2 linked regions of the Prochlorococcus marinus str. MIT 1214 genome follow. The protein of the gene in region 2 interacts with the protein of the main gene of each other region in a pairwise test. Links are inferred from orthologs where the notes say so. Each region holds a gene or a part of one and is shown on either strand. Other genes may lie near its edges.

Evidence for each region.
Region 1: the proteins of rlmN (region 2) and ftsZ interact in binary tests that used the Escherichia coli proteins (3 or more experiments, as listed by UniProt). The link is inferred for Prochlorococcus marinus str. MIT 1214 from one-to-one orthologs.

What each region holds. Positions count from the first base shown.
Region 1 is NZ_CP114777.1:872,269-877,605, forward strand. What follows is about bases 2,466-5,337. They hold ftsZ (cell division protein FtsZ), read left to right. Parts: upstream 2,466-3,288; coding sequence 3,289-4,386; downstream 4,387-5,337. Other genes in these bases: O5639_RS05110 (cell division protein FtsQ/DivIB), read left to right, coding at 2,466-3,119; panB (3-methyl-2-oxobutanoate hydroxymethyltransferase), read left to right, coding at 4,550-5,337; hemW (radical SAM family heme chaperone HemW), read right to left, coding at 5,310-5,337. In the rest of the region: tRNA (N6-isopentenyl adenosine(37)-C2)-methylthiotransferase MiaB, read left to right, coding at 1-740; O5639_RS05100 (D-alanine--D-alanine ligase family protein), read left to right, coding at 793-1,854; O5639_RS05105 (hypothetical protein), read left to right, coding at 1,891-2,301; more of O5639_RS05110, read left to right, coding at 2,289-2,465. UniProt on the Escherichia coli protein: Essential cell division protein that forms a contractile ring structure (Z ring) at the future cell division site. The regulation of the ring assembly controls the timing and the location of cell division.
Region 2 is NZ_CP114777.1:996,321-1,004,072, reverse strand. Bases 2,977-5,796 are described here. They hold rlmN (23S rRNA (adenine(2503)-C(2))-methyltransferase RlmN), read left to right. Parts: upstream 2,977-3,756; coding sequence 3,757-4,836; downstream 4,837-5,796. Other genes in these bases: O5639_RS05820 (sodium:solute symporter family protein), read left to right, coding at 4,867-5,796; O5639_RS05830 (high light inducible protein), read left to right, coding at 3,608-3,760; O5639_RS05835 (DNA-directed RNA polymerase subunit beta'), read left to right, coding at 2,977-3,542. Also shown: more of O5639_RS05835, read left to right, coding at 1-2,976; more of O5639_RS05820, read left to right, coding at 5,797-6,633; O5639_RS05815 (HEAT repeat domain-containing protein), read left to right, coding at 6,833-7,642; O5639_RS05810 (DUF2997 domain-containing protein), read left to right, coding at 7,732-7,752.

The DNA of each region.
Region 1 (5,337 bases), 120 kb from region 2 along the record:
CTTATGGCAGAGATTTTAAAGCTTATGAGTTTAATAAATCTGGACAATTAACACTTTCATATTTATTAGAATATATTCATGATATTGAAGGAATTGAGCGTATTAGATTTGCCACAAGTCATCCCAGGTATTTCACAAAAGAGTTAATAGATGTATGTGCAAGACTTCCTAAAGTTTGTGAACACTTTCATATCCCGTTCCAAAGTGGAAGTAATAAAGTACTCAAAAATATGGGTCGTGGCTATACCGTTCAAACCTATAAAGAAATTATAGATTATATAAAACAAAAAATTCCTGAGTCATCGATTACTTCTGATGCAATTGTAGCTTTTCCAGAAGAGACGAGAGATGAATTCGAAGAAACACTATCACTTATAGAGGATGTTAAATTTGATCTTGTTAATACTGCAGCCTACTCTCCAAGGCCAAATACTCCTGCTGCTTTGTGGCCTAATCAATTACCTGAAACAATAAAAATTGATAGACTAAGAGAAATTAATCACTTAGTGAAAAAGACCGCAAAAGAAAGAAATTTAAGATATAAAGACTCATTACAGGAAATACTTATAGAGAATATAAATTCTAAAGATACTTCCCAATTAATGGGAAGAACTAGAACAAATAGACTAACATTTATACCAAGATCATCAAGCAATATCAAATCACATAAACCAGGAGAAATAGTGACAATAAAAATTAATGAAATACGTCCATTCTCGTTAACTGGAATCTTTTCATAATGTTGATAAATTTAATAAATCACCTTTTGAAATACTCAGAACCATAATAGAAATGTTGAATAAAAAACTCACTATAGGTCTAGTTTTTGGTGGAAATTCAAGTGAACATGAAGTTTCTATCAAATCAGCTAAAACTATTTACAATGCCTTATGTCATTCTTCTAATCGTGAGCGCTTTTTTGTAAACCCCATTTATATAGATAAGTATGGTTTTTGGGAAGATTCAGAATACTCAAAGTCAATTTTGATTAAAAGCAAAGAGTCAACTAAAACAATAAAAAACCATGAAGAATCTATAAATAATCTTACTAACTTTGCAAAAGAAAGTAACAAAGTTGATATATGGTTTCCTGCATTACATGGTCCAAATGGGGAGGATGGAGTTATTCAGGGATTATTTAAATTAACAGGAAAGCCTTTTGTTGGATCAGGAACTCTTGGCTCATCTTTAGGTATGGATAAAATAGCAATGAAATCAATTTTCAAATCATTTAATCTACCTCAAGCTCCATATATTTATATACATAAAGAGAATTTATATCATAAATTAGTCATGGAATCTGTTTTTAATAAAATTGAAAATATAATAAACTATCCATGTTTTGTAAAGCCAGCCAACCTGGGTTCCTCTATTGGCATATCCAAAGCATACTCAAAAAAAGAACTAATTACTGGAATAGAAATTGCAGGAAAATATGATAAAAGAATCATAATAGAAAAAAATATTGAAGGGAGAGAACTTGAATGTGGAGTATTAGGAAAGTCCACAATGAAATCATCAGTTGTAGGCGAAGTTAAGTTTCAAACTGATTGGTATACATATGAGTCCAAATACGATGAGAATCTGAGCAATACAATCATCCCAGCTGATTTAAATTTAAATATAGTTAATAAAATACAAAAGCTATCTATCGAGGCATGTAAAGCTATTAATGCTTATGGTTTGGCAAGAGTTGATTTCTTTTACGTAGAAAGCACGCAAAAGATTTATATAAATGAAGTTAATACCTTGCCAGGCTTTACTAAAACAAGCATGTATCCAACATTGTGGGAAGCTTCTGGATTAAAACTAGAAAAACTTGTTGCTAGTCTCATAGAAACAGCAAAAGAATAACGTAACCATGACTTTTTTAGATTTCTTTTTTAAAAAATGATTCACGGTCTCCTTTGGTTGCCATTATTGATGGCTTTTATTCTCATAGCTTCCCTTGGCTGGATAGAGAGAAGGCGACAGAATCTCTATTTGATTTGGGCTAAAGGTTCAGAACTCGCCAAGCTTGATGGGACAGGAGCTGCTCGATTAAAAGCTGGTATTTTATGCTGGAGTAGCTTTGAGGCTGGCAGTTTCAAGGAGGAAGCAAGTTTCGAAGTTAAGAAATTAGAAATGGTTGAACTGATGGCTCTGAGTTCAGGAGAAGCACCTTTAACACAAGAATCTGAAGGACGTTGCCGACTCAGACTTATTGGTTCAGGGAGAGAAATAGATGTGCCTTTTTCAGATGCTGAGCGAGCTCGTCAATGGATGGACAAGCTTATGTCCAGAGCAAGATGCGACCTTTGAAATCAAATAAAAGAAAAAACAGAAAATTAAATAACAACAATCGAATATCAAATGAAAAAGTCTCGTATATTTTTCAAAATAAAAATTTTCTAATTGAACTTTGGCAATTACTTTTTTTTTCAAGCACTTCAATTTTGCTGATTCTTACATTTTCAAACCAAGCATTTAAGCCAATAAGTTTTGATCAAACTAAAATTACTGGTCTATCTGGAATATCAAATAACGATATCAAACAAACAACTAGTATTTTTTATCCAAGAAATTTGTTAGAATTGAATCCAAAAGAAATTGAATCCTATTTAATAAAAAAGCTTCCTATTAAAGGGGTTTCAGTAAGTAGAAAGTTTTTCCCTCCCGAAATTCATCTAAATATTTTAGAAAGAGAGCCAATAGCTTTTGCGAGTCGTGTTGTTTCAAACAATATTGAAAAAGGAATGATTGATATTGAAGGATCATGGATACCTCTTCAATTCGTAAATAAATCAAAAAAAAATAAAATAAAATTATCTATAGAGAATTGGAATCCAAATAAAAAAAAAGAAATTATTTTAATAATTAAAAATAGATTTATTTTTCAAAGCCCTCTTCAAAAAATCAAAATAAATCCTCTTCAAGAAATCAGCCTAAAAACCGAGCACTTCGATTTAATCCTTTTAGGCTCAGGAACTGATCGCTTAATCGAGCAAATTAATAAACTCAACCAGCTACAAAAATCATTACCAAATCTTTTAATCAACACAAAAGTAAAGATTGTGGATCTTAAAGATCCGAGCAAACCAGAATTAAAAATAGAAAAAATACTGACCAATGAAGACTAAATACCTTGCTATGACTAAAGTTTTCAGAATTTTCTAATAAATTAATAGAAATTCATGGTCAATCAGGGAAATTAATTTGTTCATCAATTTGAACTTATAAGCCAACAGAATTCATGGATGATGTTCATAATGCCAAAAATGAGTTCTAATCCTGAATATGGTGATGGGAATGGGAAACAAATCTAGTTTCAATATGGATGAAGGAATCCTGCCCAGTCAATCTGCACGTATTGAGGTTATTGGCGTTGGTGGCGGCGGAAGTAATGCCGTCAACCGAATGATTAATAGTGATCTCGATGGAGTCACATATCGAGTACTCAATACAGACGCTCAAGCTCTTATACAATCATCCGCTACCCATAGAGTTCAGCTTGGTCAAAGCTTAACTAGAGGCCTTGGGGCAGGCGGCAATCCAAGCATTGGTCAAAAGGCAGCAGAAGAATCGAGAGCCGATCTTCAGCAAGCTTTAGAAGGGGTTGACCTGGTATTTATTGCCGCTGGAATGGGAGGTGGTACTGGAACTGGAGCAGCCCCTGTCGTTGCTCAAGTCGCCAAAGAAAGTGGTGCTTTGACAGTAGGAATAGTTACCAAACCTTTCAGTTTTGAAGGAAAACGTCGTTTAAGACAAGCCGATGAAGGTATCGCAAGGCTTGCCGAGAATGTTGATACGTTAATTGTCATCCCAAACGACAGACTAAAAGATGTAATTTCAGGAGCACCTTTGCAAGAAGCCTTTAGAAGCGCTGATGATGTTCTCATGAAAGGAGTTCAAGGTATAAGCGACATAATCACTTGTCCTGGATTAGTGAATGTAGATTTTGCTGATGTGCGTTCTGTTATGACCGAAGCTGGTACTGCGCTTTTAGGAATTGGTTTAGGCTCTGGAAGATCAAGAGCTCTTGAAGCAGCTCAAGCCGCAATCAATAGTCCTCTGTTAGAGGCAGCTAGAATAGACGGGGCAAAAGGATGTGTGATTAACATAACTGGTGGGAAAGACATGACTCTTGAAGATATGACATCTGCTTCTGAAGTCATATCCGATGTAGTAGATCCGGAAGCGAATATCATCGTAGGAACAGTTGTTGATGAAAAACTTGAGGGTGAGATACAAGTAACAGTTATTGCTACTGGATTCGACAGTAATCAAATCTATTCAAACGAAAGAAATAGAGCAAGACTCTCGCCACAATCACTTTATGAGCAATCAGAAGCTAGGGAAGCAGGGGCTTCGATACCTGAGTTTTTACGTTTAAGACAAAATCGTTAAGCTTAATCACTTTACCTAGATTAAGGTGACCCGGAGTCCACGCCTGCTTTGAGCATCCCGTATGGCTGCTACCTTCCGGTCCTGACCAGGTTTGAGCGTCACAGCCGCATGGGGCCGAGTCATTAACATTCTAGCAATAGCTAAACACGTTATTAAGAATTAAATGCAAACCACAGAATTGGTTAGTTTTAAAAAGTTGGGCAAACAGATAACAGTGTTAACTGCGTGGGATGCTATCTCATCTTCAATAGTCGAGACCGCAGGAGCTGATGTCGTTCTTGTGGGAGATTCACTTGGAATGGTTGTCTTGGGACATGCAACGACACTTCCGGTAACACTTGATCAAATGCTGCACCACACACAGGCTGTTTGTAGAGGTTTTTGTAAACCTCTTTCCGAACAACCATTAGTAGTTTGTGATCTACCTTTCTTAAGTTATCAATGCGGAGAAGACAAGGCAGTTGAAGCTGCTGGTACTCTCCTGAAAAACTCCTCTGCCTCAGCAGTGAAACTTGAAGGAGCGGAACCTGAGACTTTATTGGTAATCAAACGACTTATTAGAATGGGAATTCCAGTAATGGGTCATCTTGGTCTAACTCCGCAATCAGTTCATCAACTTGGATATAAATCACAAGCCAGGGATAGAGATAGTCAAGAAAAAATTTTCAACGATTCAAAAATGCTTCAAGAGGCAGGATGTTTTGCAATAGTTCTAGAACATATTCCAGGAGAAATTGCCAGCCGTCTAAAGAAACATTTAGAAATTCCTGTGATTGGAATTGGTGCAGGAAGTGATTGCGATGGGCAGGTAAGAGTCACAGCTGATATTCTTGGCCTTTCAATTGCACAGCCTCCTTTTGCAAAGCCTTTACTTGCTGGTCGAGACCTTTGCATTGATGCCCTAAAAAAATGGATTAAATCTACTAATCTTGACCAAGTGAATCCCACCAT
Region 2 (7,752 bases):
AAGGTGAGATCATTGACTTGCCAATACGAACCAATTTCAGAGAGGGCCTAACGGTAACTGAATATGTCATTTCCTCTTATGGAGCGCGTAAAGGTCTTGTTGACACTGCTTTGAGAACTGCTGACTCTGGATATTTAACTAGACGCTTGGTTGATGTTGCTCAAGACGTAATTGTTAGAGAAGAGGATTGTGGTACTACAAGATCAATTTTAATAAGTGGAGAGGATGGAAAATTTGGTAATCGGCTCGTTGGACGCTTGACATCCGAGCAAGTAGTTAACGCAGACGAACAAGTTTTAGCTGAAAGAGATACTCCCATTGACCCTCAGCTATCTAAGAAATTTGAACAATCAAATATTCAAGGTGTCAGAGTTAGATCTCCTCTTACATGTGAGGCGACCAGATCAGTTTGTCGTAAATGTTATGGTTGGGCGCTGGCGCATAATCAACTCGTTGATTTAGGGGAAGCAGTAGGTATCGTTGCGGCTCAATCTATTGGGGAGCCAGGCACCCAATTAACTATGAGGACTTTCCATACTGGCGGGGTCTCAACAGCGGAGACTGGTGTTGTGCGCTCCACTGTCTCAGGAAAAGTTGAATTTGGATCAAAGGCAAGAGTAAGAGGCTATAGAACACCACATGGTGTTGAAGCTCAGCAAGCAGAAGTTGATTTTAATCTAAGTGTTGTACCAGCAGGTGGTGGTAAATCTCAAAGAATTGATATACCTATGGGTTCTCTACTTTTTGTAGACAATGGCCAAAATATTGATATAGATGTGACTGTCGCTCAGATTGCTAGTGGTGCCGTTCAAAAGAGTGTTGAAAAGGCTACCAAGGATGTGATTTGTGATTTAGCTGGACAAGTTAGGTATGAAAAAATTATTCAACCCAGAGAGGTTACTGATAGACAAGGAAATATAACTCTTAAAGCTCAACGACTTGGTCGGCTTTGGGTGTTAGCTGGAGACGTATATAATTTACCTCCTAATGCTATGCCTGTTGTTTCTGGCAATGTTTCTGTCAATGAGGGACAAGTTTTAGCTGAAGCTAGCCAGGCAAGTGAGTTTGGAGGTGAAGTAAGACTCAGAGATTCTATTGGTGATTCCAGAGAAGTTCAAATAGTAACAACGTCGATGACTTTAAAGGATTTTAAATTATTAGAAGAGAGCACTCACTCTGGTGAAATATGGCATCTTGAAGCAAAAGATGATACTCGCTACAGATTGAATACTATCCCTGGAAGTAAAATTGGGAATAATGAGGTAATAGCTGAGTTGGCAGACGATCGGTTTAAAACTGAAACAGGTGGACTGGTTAAATATGCTCCTGGGTTGACAATTAAGAAAGCTCGTTCTGCAAAGAATGGGTATGAAGTTAGCAAAGGTGGCACTCTTTTATGGATTCCTCAAGAAACTCATGAGATCAATAAAGATATTTCGTTGTTGATGATTAAAGATCGTCAATGGATAGAGGCAGGAACTGAAGTTGTCAAAGATATTTTTAGTCGAACTGCTGGAATAGTTACCGTTACTCAGAAAAATGATATCCTTAGAGAAATCATAGTTAGAAGCGGTACTTTTAAACTATGCAAAGAGAATAAAGCACTTGATAGGTTTGAAGGTGATGGACAAATAGTTAATCCTGGTGAAACTATTGCGAAAGGGATTAAGACTGATTCGATGGTAATGGTTCAATCAGTTGAAACACCAGAAGGTAAAGGCCTTCTATTGAGACCTGTAGAGGAATTTACTATTCCTGATCAAGCACAATTGCCCGAGTTAGAGCATGTTAAACAACCTATAGGCCCATCTCTAGGAATAAAAGCGTCTCAAAGACTTGCTTATAAGGATGGTGAGCTTATTAAGTCTGTTGAAGGTATTGAGTTACTTAAAACACAACTGATGCTTGAGACATTTGATACGACACCACAGATGACGGTAGACGTAGAAGTTACTCAAGACTTGAGTTCAAAGAATACTGATAGATTAAAATTAGTTATTCTTGAAAGTATTTTAGTTAGAAGAGATACAACCTCTGATTCAAGCCATGGTTCAACACACACAGAATTACAGATAGAAAATGCTCAAATTGTTAAGGCTGGAGACGTTGTGGCCACAACTCAAATTTTATGTAAGCAAGAAGGAATTGTTCAACTCCCTGATGCTCTTGAGGGTGATCCAGTTCGAAGACTTATCGTCGAAAGAGATGAAGATACAATAACAATTGATTCGAAAGGAACTACTCTTTTGGAAGTAGGGCAAAGAGTAGTAGATGGAGACTTTGTCTCAAAAGATCAACCAATAGGTGCTTGTGGGGAAATCGAGAATATTGATGGAAAGAGAGTTAAGTTGCGCCTTGGTAGACCTTATATGGTCTCACCAGATTCAGTCCTTCATGTTCGTGATGGTGATCTAGTACAACGAGGCGATGGTTTGGCTTTATTGGTTTTTGAAAGACAAAAAACAGGGGATATTGTTCAAGGTTTACCAAGGATCGAAGAATTACTTGAAGCTCGTAGGCCCAGGGATTCAGCTATTTTGTGTAAAAAGTCTGGAACAGTAGATATAAAAAAAGGAGATGACGATGATTCTTTAGTTGTATCTATTATCGAAGATAATGATGTAATTACTGAATATCCAATTTTATTAGGCCGTAATGTAATGGTTCGAAATAGCCAACAAGTGGTTGCTGGTGAATTCTTGACTGATGGCCCAGTTAACCCCCATGAACTTTTGGAATGTTTCTTTGCGGACTTGCGCGATAAAAAACCTCTAATGGATGCAGCTCAGGAGGCTATCGCTAAGCTTCAGCATAGGATGGTGAGTGAAGTGCAAAATGTTTATAAATCTCAGGGTGTAGCCATAGATGATAAACACATAGAGGTAATAGTTAGACAGATGACGAGTAAAGTGCGAATAGAAGATGCAGGTGATACGACATTTTTACCCGGAGAGTTGATAGAACTTAGGCAAGTTGAAGATACGAATCAGGCTATATCCATAACTGGAGGTGCTCCCTCGGAATTCACTCCTGTGCTACTTGGAATTACAAAGGCGTCACTTAATACTGATAGTTTCATATCGGCTGCTTCATTCCAAGAAACAACTCGAGTTCTTACCGAAGCGGCTATTGAAGGCAAGTCTGATTGGCTTCGTGGACTTAAAGAAAATGTAATTATTGGTCGCCTCATACCTGCTGGGACAGGTTTTAGTGGCTTTGTTGAAGAGTTAAATGCTGAAGCAGGTCCTCATCCAGATATTCTGGCAGAAGACCCAGCTGGTTATCGAAGGATACAAAACCTTAGGCCTGACTATACTGTTGACATGCCTTCCTCCCCGGTTGCGAAGAATACTTCTGTTCTGGATGATCCAAGTGAAGAGGATTTAGAGGCAACTAGAAGTAGACATGGAATTGATCCAACAACGAGTAATTTTGCTGCATTTGCTCGCCCAACCGGTGATGATGAATCACCTGAAGACCAAATGCCAGACCCTGCTGCATTAGAAGGCTTGCAAGAAGAAGGCTTACTTTCAGATGAATAAATCAATTCTTCTACAATTTTCTTCTAAACTTTCTACTATTTAGTTCTTCCTTTAAAAGTCCATCGATGATTGATCCACCCCTAGTTCCCAAGCGTAAATTGCCTCGCTATGGCTTTCATACACATACTGAACGAGTTAATGGTAGATGGGCAATGATTGGTTTTATTGCATTAGTTCTTTTGGAATTTAAATTGGGACATGGCTTAATGAATTGGTGACAAAACTTCCTAGACTATCAAGTAATCGATCCTTACTTGGCTTAAGTTCGGAAGACCTTGAAGATTTTGCTCGTCAGGAAGGTGAAAAAACTTTTCGTGGAAAGCAGCTTCATGAATGGATTTATCAAAGAGGGGCAAGAAGCTTGGATTCAATAACTGTGCTTCCAAAAAAATGGCGAGATTCATTAGAGAGTAAAGGAATAAAGATTGGAAGACTGGATGAAATAAACAGAGTGGTAGCGGAAGATGAGACTTTGAAATTATTGATGGGAACTTTTGATGGAGAGATTATAGAAACAGTCGGAATTCCAACAGATAAAAGACTTACTGTTTGTGTCTCAAGTCAAATTGGCTGTCCTATGGGTTGCAAATTTTGTGCAACTGGGAAGGGGGGACTCAATAGATCTTTAAATGTTAATGAGATAGTTGATCAAGTTATTAGTGTTGGAGAGACAATGAATAGGAGTCCCACTCATGTCGTATTTATGGGTATGGGCGAGCCACTTCTAAATATTCGCAATGTTTTGGACTCGATTGAGTGTCTCACGAATGATATTGGTATTGGTCAAAGGAAGATAACTGTTAGCACTGTTGGAATACCCAATACTCTCCCAGATTTGGCGAAATTAGCTCAAGCTCGTTTAGGAAGAGCTAAATTCACTCTTGCAGTAAGTCTTCATGCACCTAATCAGAAGTTGCGTGAATTAATAATTCCCTCGGCGAGTTCTTATCCAATTAATTCATTACTCAAAGACTGTAAAAAATATATAGAATTGACTGGCCGACGAGTAAGTTTTGAGTATGTCCTTCTTGGAGGGGTGAATGATAAAGATATTCATGCAGAGCAGTTGGCTGATCTGATGAGAGGTTTTCAGAGCCATGTTAATTTGATAGCCTATAACCCAATTGCTGAAGAGAACTTTAAACGACCAAGTCAATCCAGAGTTAATGGCTTTAGGGAACTTTTAGAAAATAAAGGAGTTGCTGTCAGTGTTCGTGCAAGTAGAGGTAGAGATAAAGATGCGGCATGTGGACAATTAAGAAGGCGAGCAATGGATAAAATAAACATTAACTAGGCATGAAATATATATAACTTATGCGCTGTTATGACATTTATTGATTGGGTTATTTTATTTGTTTATCTGATCTTTTCCTTGGTATTAGGAATGTATATATCTCTAAAAAATCAAAATGAAGCAGACTATTTTGTTGCTGGTCGTCGTCTGAATGGTTTGCTTGCAGGGATGTCTATGGCTGCGACAACTTTCTCAATTGATACACCTCTTTATGTGGCGGGTATTATTGGGACTAGAGGCTTAGCTGGGAATTGGGAATGGTGGAGTTTTGGACTTGCACATGTCGCTATGACAGTTATATTCGCTCCACTCTGGAGGCGTAGTGGAGTATTGACTGACGCAGCCTTTACTGAACTACGTTATGGGGGGCGAGCTGCAGCCTATCTAAGAGGCATAAAAGCTTTTTTACTTTCTGTTCCAATCAATTGCATAGGAATTGGTTATGCTTTCTTAGCAATGCGGAAAGTGGCTGAATCATTCGGCGTGGTAGATGGACATAGTGTATTTGGGATCATTACTGACACGATACTTTTAATGATTTTAGTTGCTTTGTTTTTGCTTATTTACACAGTACTAGGTGGGCTTTGGGCAGTAGTGGTTAATGATTTTGTACAACTTATATTAGCTCTTATAGGCGCGTTTGCTGTTTGCTTTGTAGCACTTGATGCTTCAGGTGGTATGACGGATTTATTAACAAAGTTAGAGGAATTAGATCGACCTGAGCTCCTTTCTATATTTCCATGGACGTTAACTAATGATGGTTTGAGTTGGTTGGATAGTTCAGGAATAACGATTACTACTTTTTTCGCTTTTATTTCTTTACAGTGGTGGAGTTTTAGACGTAGTGATGGTGGTGGAGAATTTATCCAACGTTTGTTGGCTACTAAGGATGAAAAACAAGCAACTTTGGCAGGAATAGTTTTTTTAATTGTTAATTATCTTATTCGTAGTTGGCTTTGGGTTTTAGTTGGTTTGGCTGGTTTAGTCCTCTTGCCTCAACAAACTGACTGGGAATTAAGTTATCCAAACCTCGCTGTTACATATTTGCCACCTGTTGGACTTGGCTTGGTCGTGGTTTCATTGGTTGCTGCATTTATGAGTACTGTAAGTACTTCGATTAATTGGGGGGCAAGTTATCTTGCTCATGATCTGTATAAAAGATTTGTTAGACCATCGGCTGGACCTAGAGAAATGATTTTTATTGGTCAGGTCGCGAGCATTTTGTTGCTTCTAATTGGAGTAATCACTGCTTTATTTAGTAACAGTATTGGCTCAATGTTTAGACTTGTGATTGCAATAGGTACAGGTCCAGGCGCTGTTCTTGTGCTTAGGTGGTTTTGGTGGAGAGTTAATGCTCTAGCGGAACTTTCCGCAATGCTGAGTGGTTTTTTTCTAGGCTTAATCACCTCAGTTTCTCCCTATTTTATAATTGAAGATTTTGGAAAAAGACTTTTATTTACTACTTCATTTACAGCTGTGATTTGGTTGCTTACTTTATTCTTCACTGAGCCAGAGTCTGAGGAGACACTCAATAAATTTGTGATGCAGGTCAACCCACCTGGACCTGGTTGGCAAAAAATAAGGAAAAGTCTGAATATTAATCCAGTTGATAATTTTTCAGTGCTTGGATCTCGCTTCGTTTTAGGCTCAGGCATTCTTTATAGTGGATTAGTTAGTATCGGGGCTTTCTTATTACATCAAGAAAGGAGTGCTTGGATTTCGCTTTCCATTGCTGTAAGTTGTGTTTTTTTAATGAAGAAAACAAAACTAATAACTCCAAAAGTTGACCCGCGATAGCCAAATGGTCAAAATTTAGAGCAGAATATAATTCTAATTAGTTTGTAACTTTGGGTTTTTTACGAACAACTCTTTTTCCTATTTTAATTGTTGCTCTTTTTGCTGTTGCTTTGTTCGCTGTCAGTGCTCGAATATGGCTTCCCGGGGATATGCTTGCACCAGCACCAATTAATTAGTTTGCTCTTCTTCTGTCAGAGCTATGAATGATGAAAATCAAAAATTAAGTGAAAAAGGGTTGGCTAATTTAGCCATAGACCCTGATCTTTTAGCTAGAGAATTAGCTGCTCAATTGGCAGGAGATCCTTTAGATGAAATTGAATTAGATAAAATTGATGGAGATCAAGGAAATTCATCAAAAGAATGTGATCTTGCGTTGAAATGGCTTCAGTCTGGAAATAATGAGAGACTTCAGGGCTTAAGAGTCTTTTGTGAACATAGAGACTCTAGAGCTCTTCCATTCTTATTGCCTTTACTTGAGGAGCCTTCTCCTGTTATCAGGATGAGTGCTGTTTATGCTTTGGGTAGAAATCCTTGTCCAAAAGCTATAGATCTTCTATTGCATTTATTGAGGTTTGATAGTAACGCTTATGTGCGAAAAGCTACTGCATGGAGTCTCGGAAATTACCCTGACGCCCCAGTGCTAGAACCTCTGATTAATGCATTAAAACAAGATGTCGCTGCCGTGAGATTGTGGGCATCCAGTTCTCTAGCAGAAGTTGGACTAAATTCAGCAGAAAGCTCTCCCCCAGCCGCGAATCAATTACTTGAAAGTTTGCAAGTAGATGGTGAACCAATAGTTCGTAGTAACTGTATTTGGTCCCTAGACCGCCTTTATGATCTTTTGAGTGCGGAAATCCAGATCCAAATAGTTGAGACCTTTATTTCTGTTTTATTAAACGATAGAGAGCCCTCTGTAAGGTATGAAGCAAGGACAGCATTAGAGCAATTGGATGATCCAGAGGTACAAAAACAATTAAAATCATTAATTGATGATGGTCAATTAGTTTAATTTTTGGTACAAAAACAATTCGTTGTAATTAATAATTCGCGTTTCTAGAGTTTTTTTCTATATCATGCGAAACTTAGGGCTTCAATTTTATGCCACAACGCACATTGCGC